DNA from 4 places in the Streptomyces sp. NPDC093064 genome. Region 1 is predicted to be linked to each of the others. Evidence: riboswitches for the same ligand, from Rfam matches in the RefSeq annotation. Region 1 holds a riboswitch; each other region holds the start of a gene.

Region 1 (7,498 bases):
CCGGCTCGAGCCCTACAGCGACGAGCCGCGCGTCGTGGAGCTGCGCGAGCGGGCCCGCCCGCTGCTGATGACCCCGGCCTGAGCCCCGCCCGGCCGGGCACCCCGGTCGCGCGGTCCCACCGGTTCGAGGGCATTGTCAGTGGCGCAGTGCACTATCGAGGCGGGAGGTGGAGCAGGTGCGGCCGGACATCGCTTACGACTGCGACGTGCTGGTGATCGGAGGTGGCATCGTCGGCCTGTCGACGGCGTACGCGATCACGCGCGCCGCGCCGGGCACGCGCGTGACCGTGCTGGAGAAGGAGCAGGGCCCGGCCCGGCACCAGACGGGACGCAACAGCGGGGTGATCCACAGCGGGATCTACTACCGGCCGGGCTCGCTGAAGGCGCGGTACGCGGCGGGGGGCGCCGCCGAGATGGTCAAGTTCTGCGCGGAGTACGGCATCGCGCACGAGGTGACCGGCAAGCTGATCGTGGCGACCGGGCGGGAGGAGCTGCCCCGGCTGCACGCACTGGTGCAGCGCGGCCGGGAGAACGGCATTCCGGTGCGCGAGCTGGGCCCCGCGCAGATCGGGGAGTACGAGCCGGAGGTCCGCGGACTGGCCGCGATCCACGTGGGGACGACGGGGATCTGCGACTTCACGGCGGTGGCCCGGCAGCTGGCGGACGCGTCCGGCGCGGAGATCCGGTACGGGGCCCGGGTGGTGCGGGTGGACCGGCGGCCGGAGCTGGGGGTGGCCGTCCTGACCGGGCGCGGTGACGTCGTCCGCGCGCGCGTGCTGGTCAACTGCGCGGGGCTGTACTGCGACGAGGTGGCGCGGCTGACCGGGGACGAGCCCGGGGTGCGGATCGTGCCGTTCCGCGGGGAGTACTACGAGCTGGCGCGGCCGGAGCTGGTGCGGGGGCTGGTGTATCCGGTGCCCGACCCCGCGTTCCCCTTCCTCGGCGTGCATCTCACCCGCGGGGTCGACGGCGGTGTGCACGTCGGACCCAACGCGGTGCCGGCACTGGCCCGCGAGGGCTACGGATGGGGGGTCGTACGGCCGCGGGAGCTGGCGGGAACGCTGGGCTGGCCCGGGTCGTGGCGGATCGCCCGCCGGCACTGGCGGTACGGGGCCGGGGAGCTGCGGCGGTCGGTGTCGAAGGCCGCCTTCACGCAGGCGGTGCGCCGGCTGATGCCGGGGGTACGGGAGGAGGACCTGGTGCCGGCCGCCGCCGGGGTGCGGGCGCAGGCCGTCCTGCGGGACGGCACGCTGGTGGACGACTTCCTGATCCGGGAGGGCGCCCGGGCGGTGCACGTGCTCAACGCGCCCAGTCCCGCGGCGACCGCCTCGCTGCCGATCGGGCGCGAGGTGGCGAGGAGGGCCCTGGCCGTCCTGGAGTCGGCATGAAGGGCGCGCTGGGTCCCGTCGGCCTTGAGAGCCGGTCCGTGCCGGCCCCCCGTAAAATCGTTCCCACTGTGACTGACTCGCTGAACACCCCCCAGGCTCCCGCCCCCGGTGAGCTGCCCCGGCACACGCCCGGCGTGTCCGTGCGGCACACCCGGGTCAAGGGGGAGCCGCGTTTCCCCGACGGGCCCAAGGCCGATCCGGCCGGCTCGCACTTCGAGCGGCGGATCCGCAGCTTCCAGCCGCGCCGGAGCCGGGTGACCGCGGGGCAGGCGGACGCGTTGCAGCGGCTGTGGCCCGCCTGGGGCCTGGACATCGACGGGCAGCGGGTGATCGACCTCGCCGAGCTGTTCGGGAACACCCGCCCGGTCGTCCTGGAGATCGGCTTCGGGATGGGCGAGGCCACCGCCCGGATGGCGGCCGAGGACCCGGACACCAACATCCTCGCCGTCGACGTGCACACCCCGGGCCAGGGCAACCTGCTGAGCCTCGCCGACCGGCACGGACTCGGCAACGTCCGCGTCGGCAACGGCGACGCCATCATCCTGCTGCGCGAGATGCTCGCCCCCGACAGCCTCGACGGGCTGCGCGTCTACTTCCCCGACCCCTGGCCGAAGAAGCGGCACCACAAGCGGCGGCTGATCCAGCCGGAGTTCCTGATGCTGGCCGCCACCCGGCTCAGGCCCGGGGCCGTCGTGCACTGCGCGACGGACTGGGAGCCGTACGCCCAGCAGATGCTCGACGTGCTGACGGCGCACCCCGACTTCGAGAACACCCAGGCCGACGGCGGTTTCGCGCCACGTCCCGGCTTCCGGCCGCTGACCCGTTTCGAGGGCCAGGGACTGGAGAAAGGTCATGTGGTGAACGATCTGCTCTTCCGTCGCGTGCCACACGAAGACCAGCACCCGCAGTGACCTCGTGAGGGCCGATGCCGTGGCCGCCTGCCCCCCGTACCCGACACCTCCCGGCGCTCCCGTCGGCGCGTCCGGCCACACGCACTGGTGGCAGCGGCGATGGGTCAGGTACGGCGCGCTCGTCACCCTGCTCGCCCTGTCCGGGCTGGTCATCCTCGCCCTCGTGCGCCGGCAGACCGGCACCGAGGGGTTCCTCGTCGGGCTCGGGCTCGCGGTGCTGCCCGTACCGCTGCTGACGGCTGCCTTCCGCTGGCTGGACCGGGTCGAGCCCGGCCCCTGGCGGGACCTGGTGTTCGCCTTCGCCTGGGGCGCCTGCGCGGCGGCCCTGATCGCGATCGTCGCCAACAGCTTCGCCACCCACTGGATCGCCACGGCGACCGCCGACCCCGCGAGCGCGGACACCCTGGGCGCGACCGTGATAGCGCCGGTCGTGGAGGAGTCCGCGAAGGCCGCCGCCGTCCTGCTGGTCTTCCTCTTCCGCAGACGCGACTTCACCGGCATCGTCGACGGGGTCGTCATCGCCGGGGTGACCGCGACCGGCTTCGCGTTCACCGAGAACATCCTCTACCTCGGCAACGCCTTCGGCACCGACCAGCTCACCGGTGACCGGGGCATCGCCTCCGTCACCGCGGCGACCTTCTTCGTCCGCGTCATCATGTCGCCGTTCGCGCACCCGATGTTCACCGTGCTCACCGGCATCGGCTTCGGCATCGCCGCGATGTCCGGGGACCGCCGACGCCTGCGCCGCCTGCTGCCGCCGCCGGCCGGGCTGCTGCTCGCGATGGGCATGCACGCCCTGTGGAACGGCTCGGCGACCTTCGGCGAGTACGGCTTCTTCGCGGTGTACGCGGCCATCATGGTGCCCGCGTTCGCGCTGCTGACCTGGCTGGTCGTCTGGACCCGGCAGCGCGAGCTGAGGACCGTGCGCGAGGAGCTGCCCGCGTACACCGCCGCCGGATGGCTCACCCCGGCCGAACCGTTCGCCCTGGCCTCCATGCGGGCGCGCAGACTGGCCCGCGACCACGCCCGGCGCCGGCTCGGCAGGACGGCGGCGCGGACGGTCGCCCAGTACGAGGCGTACGCGACCTCGCTGGCCTTCCTCCGGCACCGCGGCCGCCGGGGGCGGGCCGGGGCCGACTTCGCCGTACGGGAGCGGGAACTGCTGCACGAGCTGTGGCGCAGGCGGGAGGTGGCGCAACCCGCACTGGACCACGCGGCCAGGATGACGATGCCCATGGCCGCGCCACCCTGGCCGGGGTGCGGGGTGTACGGGGTGTACGGCGTCCACTCGCGGCCGCTGGGGTGCGGGTCGTACGGACCGGCGGTGCCGTATCCCTCGTACAACCCGTACCGGACACAGCCGTAGCGGCCCCGGGGACGGGAGTTACGCCGACGCCCGCGTCAGCTTCCCGAGCTCCTCCTCCGTCAGCCGCAACTCCGCGACCCCCAGCAGCGCCGGGAGCTGGTCCACCGTCCGCGCCGAGGCGATCGGGGCGGTCACCGTCGGCTGCGCGGCGAGCCAGGCCAGGGCCACCGTGGCGACCTCGGCGTCATGGGCGCGGGCCACGTCGTCAAGGGCCGTGAGGACCTTCTGGCCGCGCTCGGTCTCGAGGTGCCTGGCCGCGCCCTGCGCCCGCGCGCTGTCCACCGTCGTACCGGGCCGGTACTTGCCGGTCAGGAAGCCGGAGGCGAGCGCGTAGTACGGGACGGCGGCCAGGCCGGACCGCTCGGCGACGTTCTCCAGCCCGCCTTCGTAGGTGTCGCGCGAGACCAGGTTGTAGTGCGGCTGGAGCGCCACGTAGCGGGCCAGGCCCTCGCGGTCGGAGAAGTCCAGGGACTCCTGGAGGCGCTCGGCGGAGATGTTCGAGGCGGCGATGTGCCGCACCTTGCCCGCCCTGACCAGCTCGTCGAGCGCGCCGATGATCTCCTCGACGGGGACTTCCGGCTGGTCGAAGTGCGTGTAGTACAGGTCGATGTGGTCCGTGCCCAGACGCCTGAGGGAGGCGTCGGCCGCGGCCTTGATGTTGGCGGCGCTCAGGCCCTGGTAGTCGGGGTGCTGGCTGACCTTGGTGGCGATGACGACGTCGGAGCGGTTGCCGCGCGCCTTGATCCACTTGCCGATGATCGTCTCGGACTCGCCGCCCTGGTTGCCCTCCACCCACGCGGAGTAGGAGTCGGCGCTGTCGACGAAGTTGCCTCCGGCGGCCGTGTAGGCGTCGAGGACGGCGAAGGACTGCTCCTGGTCGGCGGTCCAGCCGAAGACGTTGCCACCGAGGGCGAGCGGGAAGACCTCGAGATCGGACGAACCCAGTTTGCGTAGAGAAGTCATGTCCAACATCAACAACCGCGCCGGAGCGACCCATTCCGGGCCGGGCCGCATCCGGCCGCAAAGGTTGCGCAAACCGGTCTCACGGGCTCGTCAGGGGTGAGACCGGTCCGCGTACGCCAAGCGGCGAGGCGTGTCCGTCAGGGGGCGAGGCCCTTGCCGCGCAGCCACGCCATCGGGTCGATCCCGGTGGACTGGCCACCCGGGTGGACCTCCAGGTGGAGGTGGGGCCCGGTGACGTTGCCGGTGGCGCCCACGCGGCCGATCACTTCGCCCGTGCTGACCTTCTGGCCGGCGCTGACGTTGATCGACGACTGGTGGCAGAACCACAGCTCGGTGCCGTCCTCGAGGGTGAGGATCGTGCGGTAGCCGTAGGAGCCGGCCCAGCCGGCCTCGGTGATGGTGCCGGTGTGGATCGCCTTGAGCAGGGTGCCCGTGGGCGCGGCGAAGTCGAGGCCGGTGTGGTAGCCGGAGGACCACATGGAGCCGGCCTGGCCGAAGGTGGAGGTGAGCGTGTACGAGGAGGTGGGCAGCGCGTACTGCCTGGCCAGCTCGGCCAGCCGGGCCTCCTCGGCCTTCCTGGCGGCCTCCTCGGCCTTCCGCTTGGCCTCCTCCTCCGCCTTCTTCTTCTCGGCGGCGGCCTTGGCCTGGGCCGTCTCCCGCGCCTTCGCCGCCTCCTCGGCGGCCTTCTTGGCGGCGGCGGCCTCGGCGTCCGCCTGGGCCTTGGCCTCGATCTGGACCTGCTGCTGCTCGGCCTGCGCCATGATCCGGTTGCGCAGCACCTCGCCGGCGTCCGAGGTGCCGTGCTCGGCCTCGGCGGCGGTCACGCCGACGCCGCTGAGCGCGGTCGACGAGCCCTCGGGGGCAGCGTCGGACGAGTCCTCGAACAGGGAGCCCACGGAGGGCAGGTCGGGCAGCGAGATGGACACCGGCGGCTTGCCGCTGTTGGCGCTCGCCATGCCGCCCGCGCCGACGGCGGCGATGACGCCGACACCGAGAACGGTGGAGCTGCGGGCGAGTCCGCCGCCGCGCTGCTTGGCGACGCGGTGCCGGCCGCGCACGGGACGGATGGACTCCGCGGTGGGGTTCCACTCCTCCCAGGGGCCCTCGTCGGCGCGGCGGCTGTCGTAGCCGAAGGTCTCTCCGTGCTGCCGGCTCGGCGCGAACGGGGCTTCCGGGGCAGGCGGGTTGGACGCCACGAAGGCGTACTCCTTTCCTTCCGTCTCGCCTACCGGGTTAGCTGACGGGTTCGGAGCGGGAAGGTCTCCTACGCGCGTAAACAAGCCGTACGTACACGGCGGTTACGCTCGATTCACCCCAAGTTGGTGGTTCCCCGGTTCCCTTGCGGGATTCGGCGTGCGCGCACGGAGCCGCCTCTTGTGACGGCTGGGACGACCGTGCTGCGTTATCGAACGTTAATAGACTCGGGGCCCGGATTCCAAGCCGTTCGGCTTGATCACTAAACCTTCCGGCCCGACCTTACGGTCCATGACCACCGAAAACCGGGCGAGTTGACCGCACCTCGGGGAGAGCCATGTGTCCGCGAAACACTCAGGGCCGGAATCCATTGATTGGATTCCGGCCCTGAGCCTTCAGTAGCGGGGACAGGATTTGAACCTGCGACCTCTGGGTTATGAGCCCAGCGAGCTACCGAGCTGCTCCACCCCGCGTCGTTGTGACACCAGTATATGTCATCCGGAGGACTGCTCGCACCCACCTCACCTGCCACTGTTCGTCACACGGTTCCCGGCCGTGCGACGAGGTCACGCTCAGCCGAGCAGATGCCGGTTCGGTTCCCTGGCCGGCTCCTCGAACTCCGGCACCACGACGGCGTCCGCGCCACCGGCCGCCAGCACCCCGGTCCCGTCGGCGCCCTCGACGAACGTGTCCGGCTCCCGCCACGCGGTCACCACCCGTCGCACCCCGGCGTCCAGAATCAGCCGGGCGCACGGACGCGGCCGGGAGGCGCGGCGGGCGCACGGCTCCAGGCTGCTGTACACCGTGGCGTCCGGCAGCCGCGGATCCGCCGGGTCGACCTTGGCCAGCGCCGCCTCCTCCGCGTGCACGACCGGGTCGCCGCCCTCCCGCGAGTACCCGCGGGCGAGTTCGGTCCCGTCGGCGGCAACCACCACGGCGCCCACGCTGAACGCGGTCCGGGACGGCGGGCACTGGGCCGCCAGTTCGCAGGCGAGCCGGAGCCAGTGCCGGTCCGCGGGCACGGCGCGGCCGGCGGTGCCGGGAGCGGTGGGCTCGTAGCGCACGAGGACGACGTCCTCGATGGTCCGCGTCTCCACCAGCCGCAGCCGCCCGCCCTGGTAGGTCCCGGGCCCGAACAGCCGGGGCGCGTCCGCGTCCCCCACGAACAGGGGGGCGAGCACGAGCTGCACCTCGTCCGCGAGCTGCTGCTGGAGCAGCTGCGTGTGGACGGTCCCGCCGCCCTCGACCATGAGCCGGCGCACCCCGCGTTCGTCGTGCAGGTGCTCGAGGAGCCGGGGCCAGCCGAGTTCGGCGCCCAGCGGCACCACGTCGGCGGCCAGGCCCGTACGCCGCAGCCGCAGCGCGCCCTCGTCGGTCGTGTAGAGGATCTTCTCGCCGCCGGTGTGCCAGAAGGGCGCCCCGGGATCCAGCTCGCCGGAGGCGCTGACCGCGACCTTCAGCGGGTACTCCGGCTTCCCGGCGGCGCGGCGTGCGGCCCGCCGCTGCGGCGAGTTCAGCAGCAGCCGCGGGTTGTCGGCCCGCAGGGTGCCGGCGCCGATCAGGATCGCGTCGGCCGACGCCCGTACCTCGTCGACCCGGTCGAAGTCGGCGGGGCTGGAGAGCAGCAGGCGCTCGGGGCCGGTGTCGTCCAGGTAGCCGTCGAGCGAGACGGCGGC
Region 2 (7,498 bases), on a different contig from region 1:
GACCTCGTTGAGGTTGTGCGGGGGCATGTTCGTGGCCATGCCGACGGCGATGCCCGAGGAGCCGTTCACCAGCAGGTTCGGGAAGGCGGCCGGCAGGGCCACCGGCTCCTGCTCCTGGCCGTCGTAGTTGGGGGCGAAGTCGACGGTGTCCTCGTCGATGGACTCCGTCATCAGACCCGTGGCCTCGGCCATCCGGCACTCGGTGTACCGCATGGCGGCCGGCGGGTCGTCGTTGCCCAGGGAGCCGAAGTTGCCGTGGCCGTCGACGAGCGGGACACGCATCGAGAAGGGCTGGGTCAGGCGCACCAGGGCGTCGTAGATCGACGCGTCGCCGTGCGGGTGCAGCTTGCCCATGACCTCGCCGACGACGCGCGCGCACTTCACGTAGCCGCGGTCGGGGCGGATCCCCATCTCGTTCATCTGGTAGACGATGCGGCGGTGCACCGGCTTGAGTCCGTCCCGGGCGTCCGGCAGGGCGCGGGAGTAGATGACCGAGTACGCGTACTCGAGGAAGGAGCCCTGCATCTCGTCGACGACGTCGATGTCGAGGATCCTCTCCTCGTACGCGTCGTCGGGCGGCGGGGTCTTCGTGCTGCGGCGGGCCATCGCTGCCGGCTCCTTGCTGAAGCGTGACGGGATCTGACGCGGACCATTGTGGACCGCGCGACCGACAACGCGGACCACGCCCCGTCCCCACAGGGCCGTTCCGTGATCCAGTCCCGCCTCCGGGGCGCCTCCCGCCGTCGGCTGCCGCGGCCTTGTCCGTCCCGTGGCCCTTGAGGGCGGTGGTGCCTCTGTGACGCGTGCGAAGCCCCTTCGCGTCCCGTCCCGCCCTGCCGCCGTGGCGCCCGGCTTTCCGTCTCGCTCTCGGCGTACGGGTCGTGGGAACTTCGCCAGGGGTCCGCACGCTTGCATACAGTGGCAGGACCGGCAGGAAAAGGGCGGTTCGCAGACCGCCACCGCGATCGAAGGGACGTACATGCCCATGGGTCACACGGCCGCAGCCGAGGCAGACTCCGGCGGCCTGACAGCGACCGAGCACCGCCTGGCCAACGGCCTGCGCGTGGTGCTCTCCGAGGACCACCTGACCCCGGTCGCGGCGGTGTGCCTCTGGTACGACGTCGGCTCGCGCCACGAGGTCAAGGGACGTACCGGCCTGGCTCACCTTTTCGAGCACCTGATGTTCCAGGGCTCCGCCCAGGTCAAGGGCAACGGCCACTTCGAGCTGGTGCAGGGCGCGGGCGGCTCCCTCAATGGCACCACCAGCTTCGAGCGCACCAACTACTTCGAGACCATGCCCGCCCACCAGCTGGAGCTCGCCCTCTGGCTGGAGGCCGACCGCATGGGCTCCCTGCTCGCGGCGCTGGACGACGAGTCCATGGAGAACCAGCGCGACGTCGTCAAGAACGAGCGCCGCCAGCGCTACGACAACGTCCCCTACGGCACCGCCTTCGAGCGGCTGACCGCCCTCGCCTACCCGGAGGGCCACCCGTACCACCACACGCCGATCGGGTCGATGGCGGACCTGGACGCGGCCACCCTGGAGGACGCGCGCGCGTTCTTCCGCACGTACTACGCGCCCAACAACGCCGTCCTGTCGGTCGTCGGTGACATCGACCCGCAGCAGACGCTCGCCTGGATCGAGAAGTACTTCGGCTCCATCACGTCCCACGACGGCAAGCCCGAGCCCCGCGACGGCTCCCTGCCCGAGGTCATCGGCGAGCAGCTGCGCGAGGTCGTCGAGGAGGAGGTCCCGGCCCGTGCCCTGATGGCCGCCTACCGGCTCCCGCACGACGGCACGCGCGCGTGCGACGCGGCCGACCTGGCGCTCACCATCCTCGGCGGCGGCGAGTCCTCCCGGCTCTACAACCGCCTGGTGCGCCGCGACCGTACGGCCGTCGCGGCCGGCTTCGGACTGCTGCGGCTGGCCGGCGCGCCCTCCTTGGGCTGGCTGGACGTGAAGACCTCCGGCGACGTCGAGGTCCCCGTCATCGAGTCGGCCATCGACGAGGAGCTCGCCCGGTTCGCCGAACAGGGCCCCACGGCCGAGGAGATGGAGCGCGCCCAGGCCCAACTGGAGCGCGAGTGGCTGGACCGCCTCGGCACGGTCGCCGGCCGCGCCGACGAACTGTGCCGCTACGCCGTCCTGTTCGGCGACCCGCAGCTCGCCCTGACCGCCGTCAAGCGGGTCCTGGAGGTGACGCCCGAGGAGGTCCAGGAGGCCGCCAAGTCCCGCCTGCGCCCCGACAACCGCGCGGTGCTCGTCTACGAGCCGACCGCCGCCGACGCGCAGGACGACGCCCAGGGCGCGGACGCCGCGGCCACCGACGAGACCGAGGAGGCGGCGAAGTGACCGAGCTCGCCACGATGGAGTTCCACCCCCAGCCCCGGGCCGGCGCGGCCAAGCCGTGGGCGTTCCCCGCGCCCGAGCGCGGGACGCTGGACAACGGCCTGACGGTGCTGCGCTGTCACCGCCCCGGCCAGCAGGTCGTCGCCGTCGAGGTGCTGCTGGACGCGCCCCTGGACGCGGAGCCGGCCGACCTGGACGGCGTCGCCACGATCATGGCGCGGGCCTTCTCCGAGGGCACCGACAAGCACTCCGCCGAGGAGTTCGCCGCCGAGCTGGAGCGCGCGGGCGCCACCCTCGACTCGCACGCCGACCACCCCGGCGTACGGCTGAGCCTGGAGGTCCCGGCCTCCCGCCTGGCCAAGGGGCTCGGCCTGCTGTCCGACGCCCTCAGGGCGCCCGCGTTCGCCGAATCCGAGGTCGAGCGCCTGGTGCGCAACCGGCTCGACGAGATCCCGCACGAGCTGGCCAACCCGGCCCGCCGCGCCGCCAAGGAACTGTCCAAGGAGCTCTTCCCGGCCGGCTCGCGCATGTCGCGTCCGCGCCAGGGCACCGAGGACACGGTCGGCGCGATCGACTCGGCGGCCGTCCGCTCCTTCTACGACCGGCACGTGCGTCCGGCCACGGCCACCGCCGTGGTCGTCGGCGACCTCACCGGCGTCGACCTCGACGAGCTGCTGGGCCGGACCCTGGGCGCCTGGACCGGCTCGCCCGCCAAGCCGCGGCCCGTGCCGCCGGTGACCGCCGACGACACCGGCCGCGTGGTCATCGTGGACCGGCCCGGCGCCGTGCAGACGCAGCTGCTCATCGGCCGGATCGGCCCGGACCGGCACGACCGCGTGTGGCCCGCCCAGGTGCTCGGCACCTACTGCCTCGGCGGCACCCTCACCTCCCGCCTGGACCGCGTCCTGCGCGAGGAGAAGGGCTACACCTACGGGGTGCGGGCGTTCGGCCAGGTGCTGCGCTCGGCCCCCGACGGGTCGGGCGCCGCGATGCTCGCCATCAGCGGCTCGGTCGACACCCCGAACACCGGCCCGGCCCTGGACGACCTGTTCACGGTGCTGCGCAAGCTCGCCGCCGAGGGCCTCACCGACGCCGAGCGGGACGTCGCCGTGCAGAACCTCGTCGGCGTGGCGCCGCTGAAGTACGAGACGGCCGCCGCCGTGGCCGGCACGCTCGCCGACCAGGTCGAGCAGCACCTGCCCGACGACTACCAGGCGACGCTCTATCAGCAGCTCGCCGCGACCGGCACGGTGGAGGCGACCGCGGCCGTCGTCAACGCCTTCCCGGTGGACCGGCTGGTGACGGTCCTCGTCGGTGACGCGGCGCAGATCAAGGAGCCCGTCGAGGCCCTGGGCGCCGGCCGGGTCATCGTCGTCGCGGCCGAGTAGAGGTACCCCCTCGCCGCCGTTCGCCGCCGCACGCGCGGCGAACGGCACACGCGCGCGTGGGGCCTTGGTGCCCGAAGCGTCACCAGGGCCCCACGATGTCCGAATTGAGGGGGAGGTTGCCTGTCTGCCCTGTGGTATGCGCTACAAAACATCTGATCCGTTTGGGAATTGAAAGCGGCCCCGTTTAGCGTCGGTCCGGCTGTTCGTCGGGCAGTGCGCCGCGTCCGCGGCACCGGACAGCCATCGCCGAGTCCCCGTACGGCGCGAGCCAGGGGAGCCGGGGACCCGCCGTCCCTGGGGTGAATCGGACACCCGCGCACGCCGCGAGGGGGCCGTAGGAGACCTTCCTGCTCCGAACCCGTCAGCTAACCCGGTAGGCGAGAGGGAAGGAAAGGACCCACGTCTCCATGGCGTTCACCCGCGCCGCCGGGAAACACCGCCGGCCGAGCCGGATGCACCGCACCACCGCCCGCGCGGCGGGCGTCGCGGCCCTGGCCACCACCGGCGTCATCGGCACCCTCGCCGCCCCGGCCCTCGCCGCGGAGGACCCCGCCCCCGAGGACACCGGCCTCACCCCGGTCGTCACCATCGGCGACAGCGTCGCCGAGAAGATCGACGCCCAGGCCCTCGCCCAGCACAGGGCCGCCGCGCGCAAGCAGGCCGAGGAGGCCGCGCGCAAGAAGGCCGCGGAGCGGGCCGCGAAGGAGCGCGAGGTCAAGGCGCGCGCCGCCCGCGAGGCCGAGCGCAAGCGTCTCAACGCCTTCGTGACGCCGATCCTCGACTCCTACGTATCGACCGGCTACCGCACCGGCGGCTCCCTGTGGTCCTCCGGCACCCACACCGGCATCGACTTCCACGCCGCGAGCGGCACCACCGTCCGCGCGGTCGGCATCGGCACCGTCGTCGAGACCGGCTGGGGCGGGGCGTACGGCAACCAGGTCGTGATCAGGATGGCCGACGGCATGTACACCCAGTACGGGCACCTGTCGTCCATCGGGGTCTCGGTGGGCCAGCAGGTCGTCCCGGGCCAGCAGATCGGCCTGTCCGGCGCGACCGGCAACGTCACCGGACCGCACCTGCACTTCGAGGCCCGTACGTCCCCGGACTACGGCTCCGACATCGACCCCGTGGGCTACCTCCGCCGGCACGGCCTCAACATCTGACCTCCCGCGCCGGCACACCGCCCGGCGCGTCACGCGACACCCCCGAAGCCCCGGCTCCCGAGCCGGGGCTTCCTGTGTTCCCTTCCGGTGTTCCGGGGGCCCGCCGGGCACGCCGAAGCCGTGCCACCCCGTCCGGGCGGCACGGCTTCGGCGCAGGAGCGGTCCTGCCGGTCAGACGGTCTCGGGAAGCTCCCCGAGCCCCTCGGCGACCAGCTTGGCCAGCCGGTCCAGCGCGGCGTCCGCGCCATCGGCGTCGGAGGCCAGGACGACCTCCTCGCCGCCCTCGGCGCCGAGGCCGAGCACGGCCAGCATGGAGGCCGCGTTGACGGGCGTCCCGTCGGCCTTGGCGATCGTCACGGGGATGCCTGAGGCCGTGGCGGCCCGGACGAAGATGGAGGCGGGGCGGGCGTGGAGGCCCTCGGCCCAGCCGACGTTGACGCGGCGCTCAGCCATGTGTTGCTGCCCTTCGGGTGATCAGGGTTGTCTAGACCAGTTTTCCACACGTGGAGCGAGCCCGGAGCGGGGGTGTGCGCCGCCCCGGGCGGCGTCGGACCGCGGCCTCGGTCCGACGTGTGTCCTCCACAGACTGCCTCGCGCCGCTGTCGGACGCGAGCCGTACGCTGGGCCCCATGCAGACCTCGCCGGACCGGCACGAGTACCCCGCCCACTGGGAGGCCGACGTGGTGCTGCGCGACGGCGGCACCGCACGGATCCGCCCCATCACCGCCGATGACGCCGGCCGTCTGGTCAGCTTCTACGAACAGGTGTCGGACGAGTCCAAGTATTACCGCTTCTTCGCGCCCTACCCGCGCCTGTCCGCGAAGGACGTCCACCGCTTCACGCACCACGACTTCGTGGACCGGGTGGGACTCGCGGCCACGGTCGGCGGCGAGTTCATCGCCACCGTACGCTACGACCGCATCGGCGCGGACGGCCTACCCGCCTCGGCGCCCTGCGACGAGGCCGAGGTCGCCTTCCTGGTGCAGGACGCCCACCAGGGACGCGGGGTCGCCTCCGCGCTTCTGGAGCACATCGCGGCCGTCGCCCGCGAGCGCGGCATCCGGCGCTTCACCGCCGAGGTGCTTCCGGCCAACACCAAGATGATCAAGGTGTTCACGGACGCCGGGTACGTCCAGAAGCGCAGCTTCGAGGACGGCGTCGTACACCTGGAGTTCGACATCGAGCCGACCGACCGCTCGCTGGCCGTGCAGCGCGCACGGGAGCAGCGGGCCGAGGGGCGGTCGGTACGGCGGCTCCTGATGCCCGGCTCGGTCGCCGTCATCGGCGTGGGCCGCACGCGCGGCGGCGTGGGCCGCAGCATCCTCGACAACATCCGCGACGCCGGGTTCACGGGCCGGCTCCACGCCGTGAACCGGGCCTTCGGCGAGGACTGCCGGGAGATCGACGGGGTGCCCGCCCACCGCTCGGTGCGGGACATCGACGGGCCCGTGGACCTCGCCGTCGTCGCCGTGCCGGCCGAGCGCGTCCCGGACGCCGTCACCGAGTGCGGCGAGCACGGGGTGCAGGGGCTCGTCGTGATCTCCGCGGGCTACGCGGAGAGCGGTCCCGAGGGACGCGAGCGGCAGCGCGCCCTCGTGCGGCAGGCGCGCACGTACGGCATGCGGATCATCGGGCCCAACACCTTCGGGATCATCAACACCTCGCCGGACGTCCGGCTGAACGCCTCCCTCGCCCCCGAGCTGCCCCGGCCGGGCCGTATCGGGCTGTTCGCCCAGTCCGGGGCCATCGGCATCGCGCTGCTGTCCCGGCTGCACCGGCGCGGCGGCGGGGTCACCGGGGTCACGGGCGTGTCGACCTTCGTGTCGGCCGGCAACAGGGCGGACGTCTCCGGCAACGACGTCATGCAGTTCTGGTACGACGACCCCGACACCGACGTCGCCCTGATGTACCTGGAGTCCATCGGCAACCCGCGCAAGTTCACCCGCCTGGCCCGGCGTACGGCGGCGGTGAAGCCGCTGGTCGTGGTGCAGGGCGCGGGCTCCGCCCCGCAGGGGCACGCGGTACGGGCGACGCGGCTGCCGCACGCGACGGTGTCCGCGCTGCTGCGGCAGGCCGGCGTGATCCGGGTCGACACCATCACCGAACTGGTCGACACCGGCCTGCTGCTCGCCCGGCAGCCGCTGCCGCCGGGCCCGCGGGTGGCGATCCTCGGCAACTCCGAGTCGCTGGGAGTGCTGACCTACGACCGCTGCCTCGCGGAGGGGCTGCGCCCCCAGCCGCCGCGGGACCTGACTACGGCGGCGTCGGCGGAGGACTTCCGGGTCGCGCTGTCCCGGGCGCTCGCCGACGAGACCGCCGACGCGGTGGTCGTCACCCTGATACCGGCGCTGGGGGAGGGGGCCGCCGAGGACTCGGCCCTGGCCGAGGCGCTGCGCTCGGCCGCGCAGGAGGTCCCCGGCAAGCCGGTCCTCGTCGTGCACGTCGAGTTCGGCGGCCTGGCGGAAGCCCTCTCCGCCGCCACCAGCACGGCCCCGGCACCCGGCCCGGGCCCCCACCCGGGAGCGACCCCCCTCCTGCCACCTCCCACGACACCCCGGCCTGCCTCGGCATCCCCGGCGGGTCCGGGGCACCAGGCG
Region 3 (7,498 bases), on a different contig from region 1:
GCACCGCTCGCCCGCCTGGAGGGCCAGACCGCGCTGGCGACCCTCCTCACCCGGCTCCCGGACCTGCAACTGGACACAGATCCGGCCGACTTGCGCTGGCGCGGTGGGCTCATCATGCGCGGACTGCGGACGCTGCCGGTGCGGTTCACGCCTGGTCGGTAAGTCGCAGGGAAGCCGGACAAGGCAGGAAAAGACGCCTGCCGCCGCACCACGCCTACCCAATGACGGGCACGAAGATGACACATGTTCAACGGTGTGATCTTCACGTGATCTGTGCGGCATGAACTTGTGACAAGCGATCGTCAGCCGATACTTTCACCCATCAGCGTGGCGCCGAGTCTGCGGTCGCCACGCGGGTCACCGCTGTCGCACGAAAGGTCTCCGTATGCTCTCCGGGAACGGACGTCACCGTCGGCCCCGTCAGGCTCCGGCCCTCCTTGTCGCCGCCGGAGTGGCCGGATCCGCCATCGCCATCCCACTGATCGGCGCCGGCGGCGCCAGCGCGGCCGACGGCAACGCGTGGGACAAGGTGGCCAAGTGCGAGAGTGGCGGCGCCTGGAGCGCCAACACCGGCAACGGCTACTACGGCGGCCTTCAGTTGACGCAGGACGACTGGGAGAAGTACGGCGGCCTCGACTACGCCTCGAGCGCCGACCAGGCCAGCCGGTCCCAGCAGATAGCCGTGGCCAAGAAGCTGCTCGCCGACAAGGGCCCCGATGCCTGGCCGACGTGCGGGCTGCTCTCCGGGCTCAACAAGAAGTCCGGGGCGGCGAAGGTCGACACCGGCGTGGGTAATGCGTCCGGATCCTCCAACTCCTCCGGAAAGTCCCTCACGGACGACCTCGGTCTGTCCGACTCGTCACAGGCGTCGTCGAGCGACCCGTCCGGTTCATCCGGCTCGTCGGACGCCGACCCCGGTCCGGCCGATTCCTCCGGTTCCTCCGGCTCGCCGACCGCGTCCCCCACCACGTCCTCCCCCTCGCCGTCCTCGCCCGCCAAGAAGGGCAACCCGGCCAAGTCCGACACGTCCCCCGATGTCGCCGCAAGCGGGTTCCAGTCGCCCGACGCCTCGCCCTCGGTCACGCCGCAGCCGGGTGACACGGACAACTCGTGGCAGATCGGCGGCACTTCGACCCTGGTCGACACCGGGGCGCTCGACGCCGGGGCGCTCGGCGGTGGGCGGCACCGCGGCGGCAGTGCCGCCGAGGACCCGGCCGACAGTCACGCGGCCGCGTCCTCCGGCCGCCACGCCTCCCGCGGCGGCATCGCGCGCGCCGTCGTCGCCGACTCCTACACCGTCCGCGCCGGCGACTCGCTCGAGTCCATCGCCGACTCCCTTGACCTTCAGGGCGGATGGGATGCGCTGTACGCGGCGAACAGGGGGGCGGTCGGGTCCGACCCCAACCACATCTCTGCCGGTCAGACCCTGAATGTCCCTACCGAAACGCCCCAAAAGTAGCGGGAGTTCACGTCCCACTTCGCACCGAATGTCCCATTCGGTGAAAGTGTGGGATGACTCTCAGAAGCCCTGATCGTCTTTGGAATTCGGCGGAGCGCGTGCCTACGGTCGTGACCGCTCGTCACCGCGAGCCCCGGCTGCCGCAACGCCGAATCCTGCCAGCGGCCGTACGGGAACAGTCGTCGCGTCAAGCGCCGTGGGCAGGAGCGGGGGACCCAAGGTAAGTGCCGCGCCCGGCAGTTGACCGGAGCGGCTAGGGGTGGAGCCGTGCCTCACGCACGAGGCACGGCCGGGCAACTCAACCGGCCCGAACCCGACAGCTCACCTCGCAGGCGTCGGTGAGGGGATCCCACCATGCTGTTCTCCAGCAAGGGCAAGCACCGTCGCACGTCCAAGACCACCCGTGTCATCGCGCTCGCCGGTGTCGCCGGCGCCGCTGTCGCCGCCCCGCTGATGGCGGTCGGCGACGCCTCCGCCGCCACCGCCTCCGAGTGGGACGCGGTCGCCCAGTGCGAGTCCGGCGGCAACTGGTCCATCAACACCGGCAACGGCTTCTACGGTGGCCTCCAGTTCACCAACTCCACCTGGGCCGGGTACGGCGGCACCGCCTACGCGTCGCGCGCCGACCTGGCCTCCAAGTCGCAGCAGATAGCCGTCGCCGAGAAGGTACTCGCGGGCCAGGGCAAGGGCGCCTGGCCGGTCTGCGGCAGGGGCCTGTCCGGTGCCGCCTACACCGGCAGCGCCCCCGCGTCGTCGTCCTCGTCGTCCTCGTCGTCGTCTTCTTCGTCTTCGTCGTCGTCGAGCGGCAGCTCCGCCAAGAGCACCGCCACCCGCTCGACCGAGCAGCAGGCCGCCAACCGCTCCGCGACGCGTCCCACCCCGAGCAAGACCGTCACTACGCCGACCGGCGAGAAGGTCAGGAAGGGTGACGGCGAGTACAGGGTGGTCTCCGGCGACACCCTCAGCTCCATTGCCGCCGAGCACGGCGTCCAGGGTGGCTGGAAGAAGCTGTTCGAGCTGAACAAGGACATCGTCGACAACGCCGACCTCATCTATCCGGGCCAGCAGCTCCACCTGAAGTAAGGGCCCGTCCCGCCCTCGGCGCTTTCCAGGGCTCCCCGCCCCGGCGCGTTCCCCCCTACGCGCCGGGGCGGGGCTTTTTCGTCTCCCGCACGCCCGGCCGTTCCCGAACCTTCCCCTCCCCTTTGTTCCGAGTGGGAACAATGGGTACCGTCACTCTGTCCACGAGGCGGTCGGTCGGCCGGTCGCCGCCCCGGGACGGTTAGGCTCTAGTCGCAAGGCTCACGCCCCGCACTTCCAGCGTCACATCCCAGAAGGAGATGCTCGTGCCGTCCATCGACGTCGTCGTAGCCCGGGAAATCCTGGACTCCCGAGGCAACCCCACGGTCGAGGTCGAGGTCGGCCTCGACGACGGCAGCACCGGTCGTGCCGCCGTCCCCTCCGGCGCCTCCACCGGTGCCTTCGAGGCCATCGAGCTCCGTGACGGCGACCCCAATCGCTACCAGGGCAAGGGCGTCGAGAAGGCCGTCCTCGCCGTGATCGAGCAGATCGGCCCGGAGCTCGTCGGCTACGACGCCACCGAGCAGCGTCTGATCGACCAGGCCATGTTCGACCTGGACGCCACCGACAACAAGGGCTCGCTGGGCGCCAACGCCATCCTCGGCGTCTCCCTCGCCGTCGCCCACGCCGCCTCCGAGGCCTCGGACCTCCCCCTCTTCCGCTACCTCGGCGGTCCGAACGCGCACCTGCTGCCGGTGCCGATGATGAACATCCTGAACGGCGGCTCGCACGCCGACTCCAACGTGGACATCCAGGAGTTCATGATCGCCCCGATCGGCGCGGAGTCCTTCTCCGAGGCCCTGCGCTGGGGCACCGAGGTCTACCACACCCTGAAGAAGGTCCTGAAGAGCAAGGGCCTGTCCACCGGCCTCGGCGACGAGGGCGGCTTCGCCCCGAACCTCGGCTCCAACCGAGAGGCCCTGGACCTCATCCTCGAGGCGATCAAGGAAGCCGGATACGCCCCCGGCGAGCAGATCGCCCTCGCGCTCGACGTCGCCGCCTCCGAGTTCTACAAGGACGGCAAGTACGTCTTCGAGGGCAAGGAGCGCTCCGCCGCCGAGATGACGGAGTACTACGAGGAGCTCGTCGCGGCCTACCCGCTCGTCTCCATCGAGGACCCGCTGTTCGAGGACGACTGGGCCGGCTGGAAGGTCATCACCGACAAGCTCGGCGACAAGGTCCAGCTCGTCGGCGACGACCTGTTCGTCACCAACCCCGAGCGCCTCGCCCGCGGCATCGAGGACGGCGCCGCCAACGCGCTGCTCGTGAAGGTGAACCAGATCGGTTCGCTCACCGAGACCCTGGACGCCGTCGAGCTGGCCCAGCGCAACGGCTTCAAGTGCATGATGTCCCACCGCTCCGGCGAGACCGAGGACGTCACGATCGCCGACCTGGCCGTCGCCACCAACTGCGGCCAGATCAAGACCGGCGCCCCGGCCCGCTCCGAGCGCGTCGCCAAGTACAACCAGCTGCTGCGCATCGAGGAGATCCTCGACGACGCCGCGGTGTACGCCGGCCGCTCGGCCTTCCCGCGCTTCAAGGGCTGAGCCGCTTCGAGGGCTCAGCCGTTCCAAGGGCCGAGCCGTCCCGGAGGCTGAGCCGCAAAGCGTAAGGCTTCGCCAGTCGCACGTACGTCCCCGTACCCGGTCCCGTACCGTGTCCGGGGACGTACGCACGTGTGTGCGCGGGCACGAACGGGAGGCGGGACGATGGCCGTCAAGGACCGGGACCGGTTCTCCACCACGACCAGGCTCAGACTGCTCGGTGAGCAGACCGCGGCCCGTGTCTACCGTTCGCAGACCCGCCGCCAGGCCCGCCGCTCCCGCCTCACCGGCCGCGCGGCGCTGCTCGCGCTGGTGCTGTGCTCGATGGTGGTCGCCCTGGCGTACCCGATGCGGCAGTACGTCACCCAGCGCGCCGACATCGCCGATCTGCAACGACAGAAGCGGCAGGCCCAGGAGCGGGTGGAACAAATGCGCGACCTCAAGGCACGCTGGCAGGACGACGCCTACGCCGAACAGCAGATCCGGCAGCGGCTGCACTACGTGAAGCCCGGGGAGACCGGCTACGTCGTGGTCGACCCGGACCCGGCCGAGCGGTCCCGCGCCGAGCGGGGGACGGCCCGCCGCCCCTGGTACGCCAACGTCTGGGACGGGGTCGACAAGTCCGACGCCTCCGACCAGTGAACTGACAGAGAGACATACGCAAGGCATGGAAACCCCACCGCCGCCCACCGAGCGCACCGAACCCACCGAGGCGGACGTCGAGGCCTTCAGGCAGCAGCTCGGGCGGCCGCCGCGCGGCCTGCGCGCGATCGCGCACCGCTGCCCCTGCGGGCAGCCCGACGTCGTGGAGACGGCCCCGCGGCTGCCCGACGGCACGCCCTTCCCCACGCTGTACTACCTGACGTGCCCGCGCGCCGCCTCGGCCATCGGCACGCTGGAGGCCGACGGCGTGATGAAGGAGATGACGGAGCGGCTGGCCACCGACCCGGAGCTGGCGGCCGCGTACCGGGCCGCGCACGAGGACTACATCCGGCGCCGGGACGAGATCGAGGAGCTGACGGGCTTCCCCAGCGCGGGTGGCATGCCGGACCGGGTGAAGTGCCTGCACGTCCTGGTCGCCCACTCGCTGGCCGCCGGGCCGGGCGTGAACCCGCTCGGTGACGAGGCGATCGCGATGCTGCCCGAGTGGTGGCGCAAGGGCCCGTGCGTGACGCCCGCGGCGCCGCCGTCCGGCGAGGGGCGGCAGAACGGGGCCTTTGAGGACGGCGGGTTCCCCGCCGGGCCCGTCGGGACCGAGGAGGACCGCGCATGACCCGGGTCGCCGCCGTCGACTGCGGCACGAACTCCATCCGTCTGCTGGTCGCGGACGCCGACCCGGCGACGGGCGAACTTCTCGAGCTGGACCGGCGCATGACCATCGTGCGGCTCGGCCAGGGCGTGGACCGCACCGGCCGGCTCGCCCCCGAGGCGCTGGAGCGGACCTTCGCGGCCTGCCGGGAGTACGCCGAGGCCATCAAGGAGCACGGCGCCGAGCGGCTGCGTTTCGTGGCCACCTCCGCCTCCCGGGACGCCGAGAACCGGGACGAGTTCGTGCGCGGGGTGATGGACATCCTCGGCGTCGAGCCCGAGGTCATCTCCGGTGACCAGGAGGCGGAGTTCTCCTTCACCGGTGCGACGAAGGAACTGACGGGCCGTGCGGACCTCGCCCGGCCCTTCCTGGTGGTGGACATCGGCGGCGGCTCGACGGAGTTCGTCGTGGGCGACGACCACGTCCGCGCGGCGCGCTCGGTGGACGTGGGCTGCGTCCGCATGACGGAGCGTCACCTGGTGCGGGACGGGGTGGTCACGGACCCGCCGACCGAGGAGCAGATCGCCGCCATACGGGCCGACATCGAGGCCGCGCTCGACCTCGCCGAGGAATCGGTCCCGCTGCGCGAGGCGCACACCCTGGTGGGCCTGGCCGGCTCGGTGACGACGGTGTCGGCGATCGCGCAGGAGCTGCCCGCGTACGACTCGGCGGCCATCCATCACTCCCGTGTCTCCCTCGAGCGCGTCCGCGAGATCAGCGAGCGCCTGCTGCACTCCACGCACGCCGAGCGCGCGGCGATCCCCTCCATGCACCCGGGCCGTGTCGACGTCATCGGCGCGGGCGCCCTGGTCCTGCTGGCGATCATGGAACGCATCGGCGCGCGGGAGGTCGTCGTCAGCGAACACGACATCCTCGACGGCATCGCGTGGTCGGTGGCGTAGGCGCGTTCCGCGCTGGACCTACTGGTCGGTAGCCTCCGGTTGAGCAGTCCGGATACCGTGTGAGCGCACCCGGGGCCCCGCCGGGCACCCCTGGGTGACGCCCTGCCAGGAAAACTTCGTGAAGTTCTTCACAAGGAATTCGGCCCTGTCAAGGGCCGGAAGGGCCTCCGGGGGCCTTTTCGGGGTCTCAGCAGGCAGAAAACCGTGCTCGGGTGAGCGGCGGGAAGCGGTTCCGGAAGGGCCGCAGGGCCCCTCCATGGGGGACCTTCTTCGGTCAGAGCAGCAGCTCACGCGGCCTTGACAACGGTCCGAACCGGACGGTGGCCGCCTGCCGCCGCCAGGGCCCGGCGAGCGGGGTCGCGGAGTTTAGCACAGGGTCTGCCCAACCTTGTGAAGGGGCGCACGAGCGACCCCCCTGGGGCAGGTGGATACTCGATGCCATGAGCACCACGGAGCGTCCCAGGATCCTCGTAGTAGGCGGTGGGTACGTAGGCCTGTACGCAGCTCGGCGCATCCTCAAGAAGATGCGCTACGGAGAGGCGACCGTCACGGTCGTCGACCCCCGTTCGTACATGACCTACCAGCCCTTCCTCCCCGAAGCCGCAGCCGGCAGCATCTCCCCCCGGCACGTCGTCGTCCCGCTGCGACGCGTGCTGCCCAAGGCGGAGGTCCTCACCGGCCGGGTCAGCACCATCGACCAGGACCGGAAGGTCGCGACGATCGCCCCGCTGGTCGGCGAGGCGTACGAGCTGCCCTTCGACTACCTCGTCATCGCGATGGGCGCGGTGTCCCGCACCTTCCCGATCCCGGGCCTTGCCGAGCAGGGCATCGGCATGAAGGGCATCGAGGAGTCCATCGGCCTGCGCAACCACGTCCTGGAGCAGCTCGACAAGGCCGACTCCACCACGGATGAGGAGATCCGCCGCAAGGCGCTCACCTTCGTCTTCATCGGCGGTGGCTTCGCCGGCGCCGAGACCATCGGTGAGGTCGAGGACATGGCCCGGGACGCGGCCAAGTACTACAACAACGTGTCCCGCGAGGACATGCGCTTCGTCCTCGTCGACGCCGCCGACAAGATCCTCCCCGAGGTCGGCCCGAAGCTCGGCCAGTACGGCAAGGAGCACCTCGAGGGCCGCGGTGTGGAGGTCTACCTCTCCACGTCCATGGACTCCTGCGTCGACGGCCACGTGGTGCTCAAGAACGG
Region 4 (7,498 bases), on a different contig from region 1:
GCTGGCGTTCGACACGATCCGGATGCAGTTGGAGCCTCTGTCGCCGGGTCGCATGTTGTCGATGCGGAACATGGGCACCTTGCTGACGTTGGCCAGACCCAGCGAACTGGAGGCCCACGTGTTGCCGCTGTTGCTGCTGTTGCCACTCCAGTCGGCGTTGGTGGCACTCCAGACCAGACCACCGCTGAGCAGCAATCCGAGTGGAACGGGCACCACCTGCGCCAGCACGTGCAGCCAGGGACGCCCCATCGCCCACTCCGTTCAATTTCGCCACTCCTGCACATACTGTCCCATTCTGTCTCACCTGCGGCGATGCCGCTCCGTGTAGCAATCCGGGTCTGATGGAGGCTCGGGCCCGACCCGAGCGGGCACCCCTGGCCAACCTGCGCCCCTGCCCCCGAGGCCGGCGAGGGTGGATCTGATGCGGCGCATGGTGCTCCTTGCAGTGACAGGATCGGTGCTATGGGCACCGAGACGGACTGGGTGTACCGGGTGTTCGAGCCGCACGGCTCGGAGGGATGGCGCCCCTACGGCAGGGACCCCGAACGGTGGCGGGGCACGATCACCGCCGACGATTTGAGCGAGGGCCCCCAGTACGCCCTTTCCCTCGTCGTCGCCGACCTGATGACCGAGTGGAAGGTGCGCGGCCTTCACCGGGCGAAGCACGTGCGGGTCTACCTCTGGCGCGACGAGGAGGGCGATCAGGAGGACGCCGACGCCATCGTGGAGGTCCGGCCGAGCATCCACGCCGAGTTACCGGCGGGCGACCGGATCCGCGCATCGGCGGGATGCCCTGGTTGCCGTTTCCCCCAGGTGTTCCCCCGTAGCGCCAAGGTCAAGGGAACTCGCAGGCCGCAGCAGGTGCACGGGGCCCGCTGGAAGTGGGCCGGCTGTACTTCGGGCCGTCCGAGGGTGGTCAGAAGAGACGTCCGCTGATCGTGTCGGGGACCGGTATGGCGCGTGGAGGGGCGGGTGTGGCTCAATTGCCGTCGGTGCGACGCCGTGGGCACGACGGCGCGGAGGGGGAGGGTGGAAGGCGTCGTGGTGAGCGGGGACCGGCCGGTGTTGTGGGCCGAGGCGGCCAGGGTGGCGGCGGGGTGCCTGGTGGTGCTCGCCCTTACGTGGGCAGCTTTGGAGTTGCTCGACGAGCGGCAGCTTCCTGTCGCCGCACCAGTGGTGATGGTGCTGGGCCGGTGGTTCTACAACAGGCACCGTCACTGGGGCGCCGGTCTGGTGGCCGCGGTCTCCGGCTCGGTCGTGGTGGGCACCTTGGTCGACCAGCTGCGACCTCATCTGGACCGGCTGCTCGCCGACACCACGGCGACCGCGGCGGGGCTGGTGGTCGCTATGGCCGTGTTCACGGTCTGCTCCCGCGTGCGGCGGGAGGCCTGACATGCCGTACGAGGGCGACGGCCGAAGCGGTGCCCGGCGTGGTCTGCGCCTGCGTACCCTCTGGCACCGCTGCTGGGGAGCCGTCGCCGTACTGCTCGGTGTCGCTCTGATCTTCTTCGCCGGCGTCGGACTGACCCGCGTGCCCGACGACATGGCCGAGGAGCGCGCGTATCGAGCCGCTCGCCCCTGCGGTACGGCGGTCACCGAGGACTGCCTGCGCCCCGTCCAGGCCACCGTGCGCGGCACGGAGATACGGGAACAGCCCAAGAACCAGCGGTACGACCTCCGGCTCACCGGACCCGGATCAGTGCCCCGGGAAGTAGCCATGGGCGGAGCCGAGCCGCTGCTCGGGCACCTCCGTGCCGGAGACGTGGTCACCGTCACCATGTGGCGGGACTACGCGACCGCCGTGAGCAAGGACGGCGTGACGCAGTACTCCGACGACAACCCCGAAGGACTGTCCCTTTGGAGCACGGCCATCGCCTTGGCCCTGTTCGCCATCGGCCTCTTCGCCGCCTATGCGGGAGGGCACGCGGTCGCGCGCGCTCCCCACTACGCCGCGACGGGGCTGCCCACACGCCTCGGAAAGCGCGGGATGCAGACGATCTTTGCCATGCCCTGCGCTGCTCTGGCCGGAATATCCGGCATATGGACCGGTCCCGTCGGGGTGATCGTCTTGTGGTCGGCCCTGGTCGGACTGCTTCTCGTGGCGACCCGACGCCTCGACACGCCGAACCGGGGCCGTGGCCGGCACGCGGGCACGCACACGGGGTGACGGCACGGCGCGATGGCAATCCTTCGAACCGAGAAGCGTCTGCCGGTGCTGTAGGCGCAGGTCGGGGCTGGCTTTCCTGAGCTGCTCACCGTGGCCGACATCTTCATCGCGGTGCCCTGGACCTGAGTGGCGCCGCCCCCTGAAAGGGCCCGCACCCCCCGGTGCGGGCCCTTTCATGTCCGGTGCCGGTGCCGGTGCCGGTGCCGGTGCCGGCACCGGGTGTCCGGCGCGCGCGTTACGCGGGACGGACGACGCTGTGGATCGGCATGTAGTAGATCGACTCCTCGCGGACGTTCGCGCCCGAGTGCGGCGCGTGGATCATCATGCCGTTGCCGATGTAGATCCCGACGTGGCTGATGTCGTCGTAGAAGAAGACCAGGTCGCCGGGCTTGGCCGCGGAGACGGAGACGGTCGTGCCGGCCTTCACCTGGTCCCAGGTGGTGCGCGGCAGCGAGATCCCGGCGGACTTCCAGGAGGCCTGCGTGAGCCCGGAGCAGTCGTACGAACCGGGGCCGGACGCGCCCCACACGTACGGCTTGCCGATCTGGGCCCGCGCGAAGTCGATGACCTTGGCGGCCTGGGCGGCATAGCCGGTGCTCGATCCGGCATCCGTGCTCGTGCCCCCGCCCGTACCCGTACCCGAGCCCGTGCTCGATCCGGAGCTCGTGCTCGATCCGGAGCTTGTGCCCGCTCCCGTGCTCGTGCCCGTTCCGCTGCTCGCCTTCGCCTTGGCGCTCTGAGCCGCCTGCTCCTCCTTGAGCTTCTGCGCGGCCGCCGCCGCCTCCGCCGCCGCCTGCCGGCGGGCCAGCTCCGCGGCCTTCTGCCGGGCGATCTCCTGCTTCTTCTTCTCGATCGCCGCCAGCCGCGCCTTCTCCTCGGCGGTCAGCGTCGACAGCAGATGGCGCGCCTCGCTGAGCTTCGTCTGGACGTCGAGCTTGCTGGTCCTCAGATCGTCCTGCGAGGTGGTCAGCGACTCCAGGATCTTCGTCGCCTCGGTGCGCTTCTTCGTCGTCGCGAGCTGCGCGGTCTGGTAGTCGTCGACGGCCTTCTTCTGCCGCTCGGTGAGCTGGCTCATCAGATGGTCCTGGTCGAAGTACTGCTGGGGATCCTTCGCGAGCAGCAGCGTCGCGGTGCCGGACATCCCGCCCGTGCGGTACTGGGCGGCGGCGAACATGCCGAGCTCGCGCCGCGCCTCGTTCAGCTTCTCGGTGCGCTTCGCCACGTCGTCGAGGAGGCCGTTCACGCGTGTGCGCTGCGTGGCGGTCTTCTCCTTGGCCGCGTTGTACTTCTCGGTGGCCACTCCGGCCTGGTGGTACAGGTCGTCGACTTTCTTCTGCACCTCTTCGAGGCTGGGTTTCTGGGGTTGCGCGGGCGCGGCGTTCGCCGTCTGGGACAGCAGTGCCACGGAGGTGAGGGCCGCGGTCGTCAGACCGAGGGCCGGGGACGTGCGCAGTCCGGCGATCCGGGTGGCCGTGGTCCGGGCTTTGCGGTGCGACGCCAAGAGTGGCGCCTCCTTCCATGGACCGCCTACCGGGTTAGCTGTCGGGTTCGGGCGGGTGGTCGGAAGGGCTGCCCTACCGTCCCGTACGCGCGGTGGGGGACGCGTGAACGGGACCGATTCACCCCAGGGATGAGTGGGTCCCCGGCTCCGGCTGCCGTGAGGCGCACCGGACTCGGCGCAGGCCACCCGTCCCGGCGTTGTTCGCCGGCGGGGGTACGGGGTGCCCGCCGGGCACGCTAGCCAACGCTTGTGACTGCTGTGAAGGTTGGTGCGTGATATGTCCGCTACGTATTCGTGACTTTCACGGTACGCATACGGATGGCTGCACTCCGATGCCCTCGGGGCGTCCGGACCGTACGTCCTGTGGGCGGCGGGTATCCCCGTTTCCCGGGCCTCCCCGACGACCTCCGACCGGCGCGGAAAGCGGGACCGCCGTCAGGGCTCAGGACCGGGACTCCGGATAGGCTCTGGCCAGGACGGGCTTGATCCGACGGGAGGCCGGGATGACGGCGCCGGGGCGCAGGAGCAGTACCTTCACGCGGCTGCTGCGGCACGGCTTCATCCATGCCTCGGACGCCGAGCGGCTGCTGGACGGGCCGGACCTCGCGCCGCTGAGGGACGATCCGGTGCTGCTGGAGGCGCTGGGCGCCACCGCCGACCCGGATCTCGCGCTGGGCGGGCTGGTCCGGCTGCTGGAGGCGCAGCCGGAGTCCAAGGCCCGCCGCGAGCTGCTCGACACGCTGATAGCGGCCAAACCGCTGCGCGACCGGCTGCTCGGCGTGCTCGGCGCCTCCACCGCGCTCGGCGACCACCTCGCCCGGCACGCAGGCGACTGGCGGGCGCTGGTCACCTACGAGCCGCGCGACCTGCACCCGGGCGTGGAGGAGTTCGAGCACGGGCTCGCCGAGGCCGGCGATCCGGTCGCGCTCCGCGTCGCCTACCGGCGCTGCCTGCTGTCCATCGCCGCCCGCGACGTGTGCGGCACCACGGATGTCGCCGAGACCGCCGCCGAGCTCGCCGACCTCGCCACCGCGACCCTGCGCGCCGCGCTCCGGCTCGCGCGGGCCGCCGCGCCCGCGGACGACGCGCTGTGCCGGCTCGCGGTGATCGCGATGGGCAAGTGCGGCGGTCACGAACTCAACTACGTCTCCGACGTCGACGTGATCTTCGTCGGCGAGGCCGCGGACGGCGCCGACGAGGTCAAGGCCCTGCGCGCCGCGACCGCGCTCGCCTCGCACATGATGCGGATCTGCTCCGAGACGACCGTGGAGGGCTCGATCTGGCCGGTCGACGCCAACCTGCGGCCCGAGGGCCGCAACGGGCCGCTGGTGCGCACCCTCAGCAGCCATGTCGCCTACTACCAGCGATGGGCCAAGACCTGGGAGTTCCAGGCGCTGCTCAAGGCCCGCCCGGTGGCCGGCGACCTGGAACTGGGCGGCCAGTACATCGCCGCGCTCGGCCCGCTGGTCTGGCAGGCCGCCGAGCGCGAGAACTTCGTCGCAGACGTGCAGAAGATGCGCCGCCGTGTGGTCGAGACCATCCCCGTGGCCGAGGTCGAGCGCGAGCTGAAACTCGGGCCGGGCGGCCTGCGCGACGTCGAATTCGCCGTGCAGCTCCTTCAGTTGGTGCACGGGCGGACCGACCCGTCGCTGCGCAGCGGCTCCACCCTGGACGCGTTGCAGGCACTGGCCGCCGGAGGGTACGTAGGCCGTGTGGACGCCGTGCAACTCGACGACGCCTACCGGTTCCTGCGTTCCCTGGAGCACCGCATCCAGCTGTTCCGGCTGCGGCGCACCCACCTCGTCCCCGAGGACGAGGCCGATCTGCGCCGGCTCGGACGGTCGCTCGGCCTGCGCAGCGACCCGATCACCGAGCTGACCCGGGAGTGGAAACGGCACACCAGCGTCGTACGCCGGCTGCACGAGAAGCTGTTCTACCGGCCGTTGCTCGACGCGGTTGCCCAACTCGCTCCCGGCGAGGCCCGGTTGAGGCCGGAGGCCGCGCGGGAGCGGCTGGTCGCGCTCGGGTACGCCGACCCGGCCGCCGCGCTGCGGCATCTGGAGGCGCTGGCCTCCGGCGTCACCAGGAAGGCGGCCATCCAGCGGACCCTGCTGCCCGTGCTGCTGGGGTGGTTCGCGGACTCCGCCGATCCGGACGCCGGGCTGCTGAACTTCCGCAAGGTGTCGGACGCGCTCGGCAAGACCCCCTGGTATCTGCGGCTGCTGCGGGACGAGGGGGCCGCCGCCGAGAACCTCGCCCGGGTGCTGTCGGCCGGGCGGCTCGCGCCCGACCTGCTGATGCGCGCGCCCGAGGCCGTGGCACTGCTGGGCGACGGCGACGCGGGCGGCCTCGAACCGCGCGGCCGCGCCCAGCTGGAGCAGGAGGTCCTCGCCGCCGTCCGTCGCGCCGAGACCCCCGAGCAGGGCGTCACGGCGGCGCGCGGCGTACGGCGGCGGGAGCTGTTCCGCACCGCCGCCGCCGACATCGTCGGCTCCTACGGCACCGAGACCCGGCCCGTCGAGGCCGACCAGGGCGCGCTCGTGGACCAGGTGGGCGGCGCGGTGTCCGACCTGACGGCGGCCACGCTCGCCGGCACCCTGCGGGCGGTCGTGCGCAAGGGATGGGGGGACACCCTGCCGACCCGGTTCGCGATCATCGGCATGGGGCGCTTCGGCGGGCACGAGCTGGGCTACGGCTCGGACGCGGACGTGCTGTTCGTGCACGAGCCGTGGGAGGGCGCCGACGAGCGGGAGGCCGCCGAGGCCGCGGCCCGGGTGGTCGCCGAGACGCGGCGGCTGCTCCAGATCCCGAGCGCGGATCCGCCGCTGCTGGTCGACGCGGATCTGCGGCCCGAGGGGAAGTCCGGGCCGCTGGTGCGCACGCTCAAGTCGTACGAGGCGTACTACCGTCGGTGGTCGCTGGTGTGGGAGTCCCAGGCGCTGCTGCGGGCCGAGCCGGTGGCCGGGGACGAGGACCTGGGGCGGCGGTTCATCGAGCTGATCGATCCGTTGCGTTATCCGCGCGGCGGACTGAGCGAGGAGGCGGTGCGGGAGATCCGGCGGCTCAAGGCCCGGATGGAGTCCGAGCGGCTGCCGCGCGGCACCGACCCCAAGCTGCACACCAAACTGGGGCCGGGCGGGCTGTCCGACGTGGAGTGGACCGTGCAGCTGCTCCAGATGCGGCACGCGGCGGGGGAGGCGTCGCTGCGGACCACACGGACGCGGGAGGCGCTGACGGCGGCGCGGGAGGCGGGACTGGTGTCCCCGGAGGACGCCTCGACGCTCGACGAGGCGTGGGTGCTGGCCACCCGGGTGCGCAACGCGGTGATGCTGGTGCGGGGCCGGGCGGGGGACACGTTCCCCACCGAGCCGCGGGAACTGGCCGCGGTGGGGCGGTACCTGGGATACGGGCCGGGGCACGCGGGCGACATGCTCGACGCGTACCGGCGGACGGCACGCCGGGCCCGGGCGGTCATGGAGGAGCTGTTCTACGGTGCGTGAGACGGCGGCTCGGCGACACCGACACCGCTACGGCCCTACGCCTCCGTCGGCCGCAGCGCCGGCGTCAGCCGCGGCAGCGCGTGCGGCAGCGCCCCGTACCAGGCGCGGGCCATCGTGAATCCGAAGGAGAGGCACAGCACCCCGCCGACCGCGTCGAGCCAGAAGTGGTTGGCGGTGGCGACGATGACGACCAGGGTGGCCACCGGGTAGAGCAGGCCGAGGACGCGCAGCCACGGGATCGTGCACAGGGTGAAGACGGTCAGGCCGCACCACAGGGACCAGCCGATGTGCATGGACGGCATCGCGGCGTACTGGTTGGACATGTTCTTG

What was found. A riboswitch is a leader RNA that binds a small molecule or an ion and turns the genes downstream of it on or off. The one in region 1 is predicted to bind cyclic di-AMP.
Positions count from the first base shown of each region.
Region 2: it holds a riboswitch for cyclic di-AMP, as region 1 does, so the genes downstream of both, ACIQFZ_RS20875 (M23 family metallopeptidase) here and ACIQFZ_RS31415 (M23 family metallopeptidase) in region 1, are expected to answer to the same signal.
Region 3: it holds a riboswitch for cyclic di-AMP, as region 1 does, so the genes downstream of both, ACIQFZ_RS16230 (transglycosylase family protein) here and ACIQFZ_RS31415 (M23 family metallopeptidase) in region 1, are expected to answer to the same signal.
Region 4: it holds a riboswitch for cyclic di-AMP, as region 1 does, so the genes downstream of both, ACIQFZ_RS12110 (NlpC/P60 family protein) here and ACIQFZ_RS31415 (M23 family metallopeptidase) in region 1, are expected to answer to the same signal.

Region 1 is NZ_JBIVPK010000036.1:55,404-62,901, reverse strand. It holds gene ACIQFZ_RS31440 (MFS transporter) at 1-82, shown strand, start outside; gene lhgO (L-2-hydroxyglutarate oxidase) at 168-1,388, shown strand; gene trmB (tRNA (guanosine(46)-N7)-methyltransferase TrmB) at 1,457-2,299, shown strand; gene ACIQFZ_RS31425 (PrsW family intramembrane metalloprotease) at 2,319-3,665, shown strand; gene ACIQFZ_RS31420 (aldo/keto reductase) at 3,684-4,628, opposite strand; gene ACIQFZ_RS31415 (M23 family metallopeptidase) at 4,766-5,824, opposite strand; cyclic di-AMP (ydaO/yuaA leader) riboswitch at 5,836-5,992, opposite strand; tRNA gene ACIQFZ_RS31410 (tRNA-Met) at 6,222-6,295, opposite strand; gene ACIQFZ_RS31405 (dihydrofolate reductase family protein) at 6,395-7,498, opposite strand, start outside.
Region 2 is NZ_JBIVPK010000016.1:56,448-63,945, reverse strand. It holds gene ACIQFZ_RS20890 (DNA topoisomerase IV subunit A) at 1-606, opposite strand, end outside; gene ACIQFZ_RS20885 (pitrilysin family protein) at 980-2,353, shown strand; gene ACIQFZ_RS20880 (pitrilysin family protein) at 2,350-3,738, shown strand; cyclic di-AMP (ydaO/yuaA leader) riboswitch at 3,973-4,133, shown strand; gene ACIQFZ_RS20875 (M23 family metallopeptidase) at 4,146-4,901, shown strand; gene ACIQFZ_RS20870 (HPr family phosphocarrier protein) at 5,073-5,354, opposite strand; gene ACIQFZ_RS20865 (GNAT family N-acetyltransferase) at 5,531-7,498, shown strand, end outside.
Region 3 is NZ_JBIVPK010000011.1:158,323-165,820, forward strand. It holds gene ACIQFZ_RS16220 (cytochrome P450) at 1-162, shown strand, start outside; gene ACIQFZ_RS16225 (transglycosylase family protein) at 386-1,459, shown strand; cyclic di-AMP (ydaO/yuaA leader) riboswitch at 1,642-1,809, shown strand; gene ACIQFZ_RS16230 (transglycosylase family protein) at 1,814-2,542, shown strand; gene eno (phosphopyruvate hydratase) at 2,800-4,086, shown strand; gene ACIQFZ_RS16240 (septum formation initiator family protein) at 4,249-4,725, shown strand; gene ACIQFZ_RS16245 (DUF501 domain-containing protein) at 4,751-5,356, shown strand; gene ACIQFZ_RS16250 (exopolyphosphatase) at 5,353-6,294, shown strand; gene ACIQFZ_RS16255 (NAD(P)/FAD-dependent oxidoreductase) at 6,735-7,498, shown strand, end outside.
Region 4 is NZ_JBIVPK010000007.1:273,757-281,254, reverse strand. It holds gene ACIQFZ_RS12130 (hypothetical protein) at 1-249, opposite strand, end outside; gene ACIQFZ_RS12125 (hypothetical protein) at 463-936, shown strand; gene ACIQFZ_RS12120 (hypothetical protein) at 1,030-1,392, shown strand; gene ACIQFZ_RS12115 (hypothetical protein) at 1,394-2,167, shown strand; gene ACIQFZ_RS12110 (NlpC/P60 family protein) at 2,403-3,668, opposite strand; cyclic di-AMP (ydaO/yuaA leader) riboswitch at 3,676-3,856, opposite strand; gene ACIQFZ_RS12105 (bifunctional [glutamine synthetase] adenylyltransferase/[glutamine synthetase]-adenylyl-L-tyrosine phosphorylase) at 4,172-7,168, shown strand; gene ACIQFZ_RS12100 (phosphatase PAP2 family protein) at 7,204-7,498, opposite strand, start outside.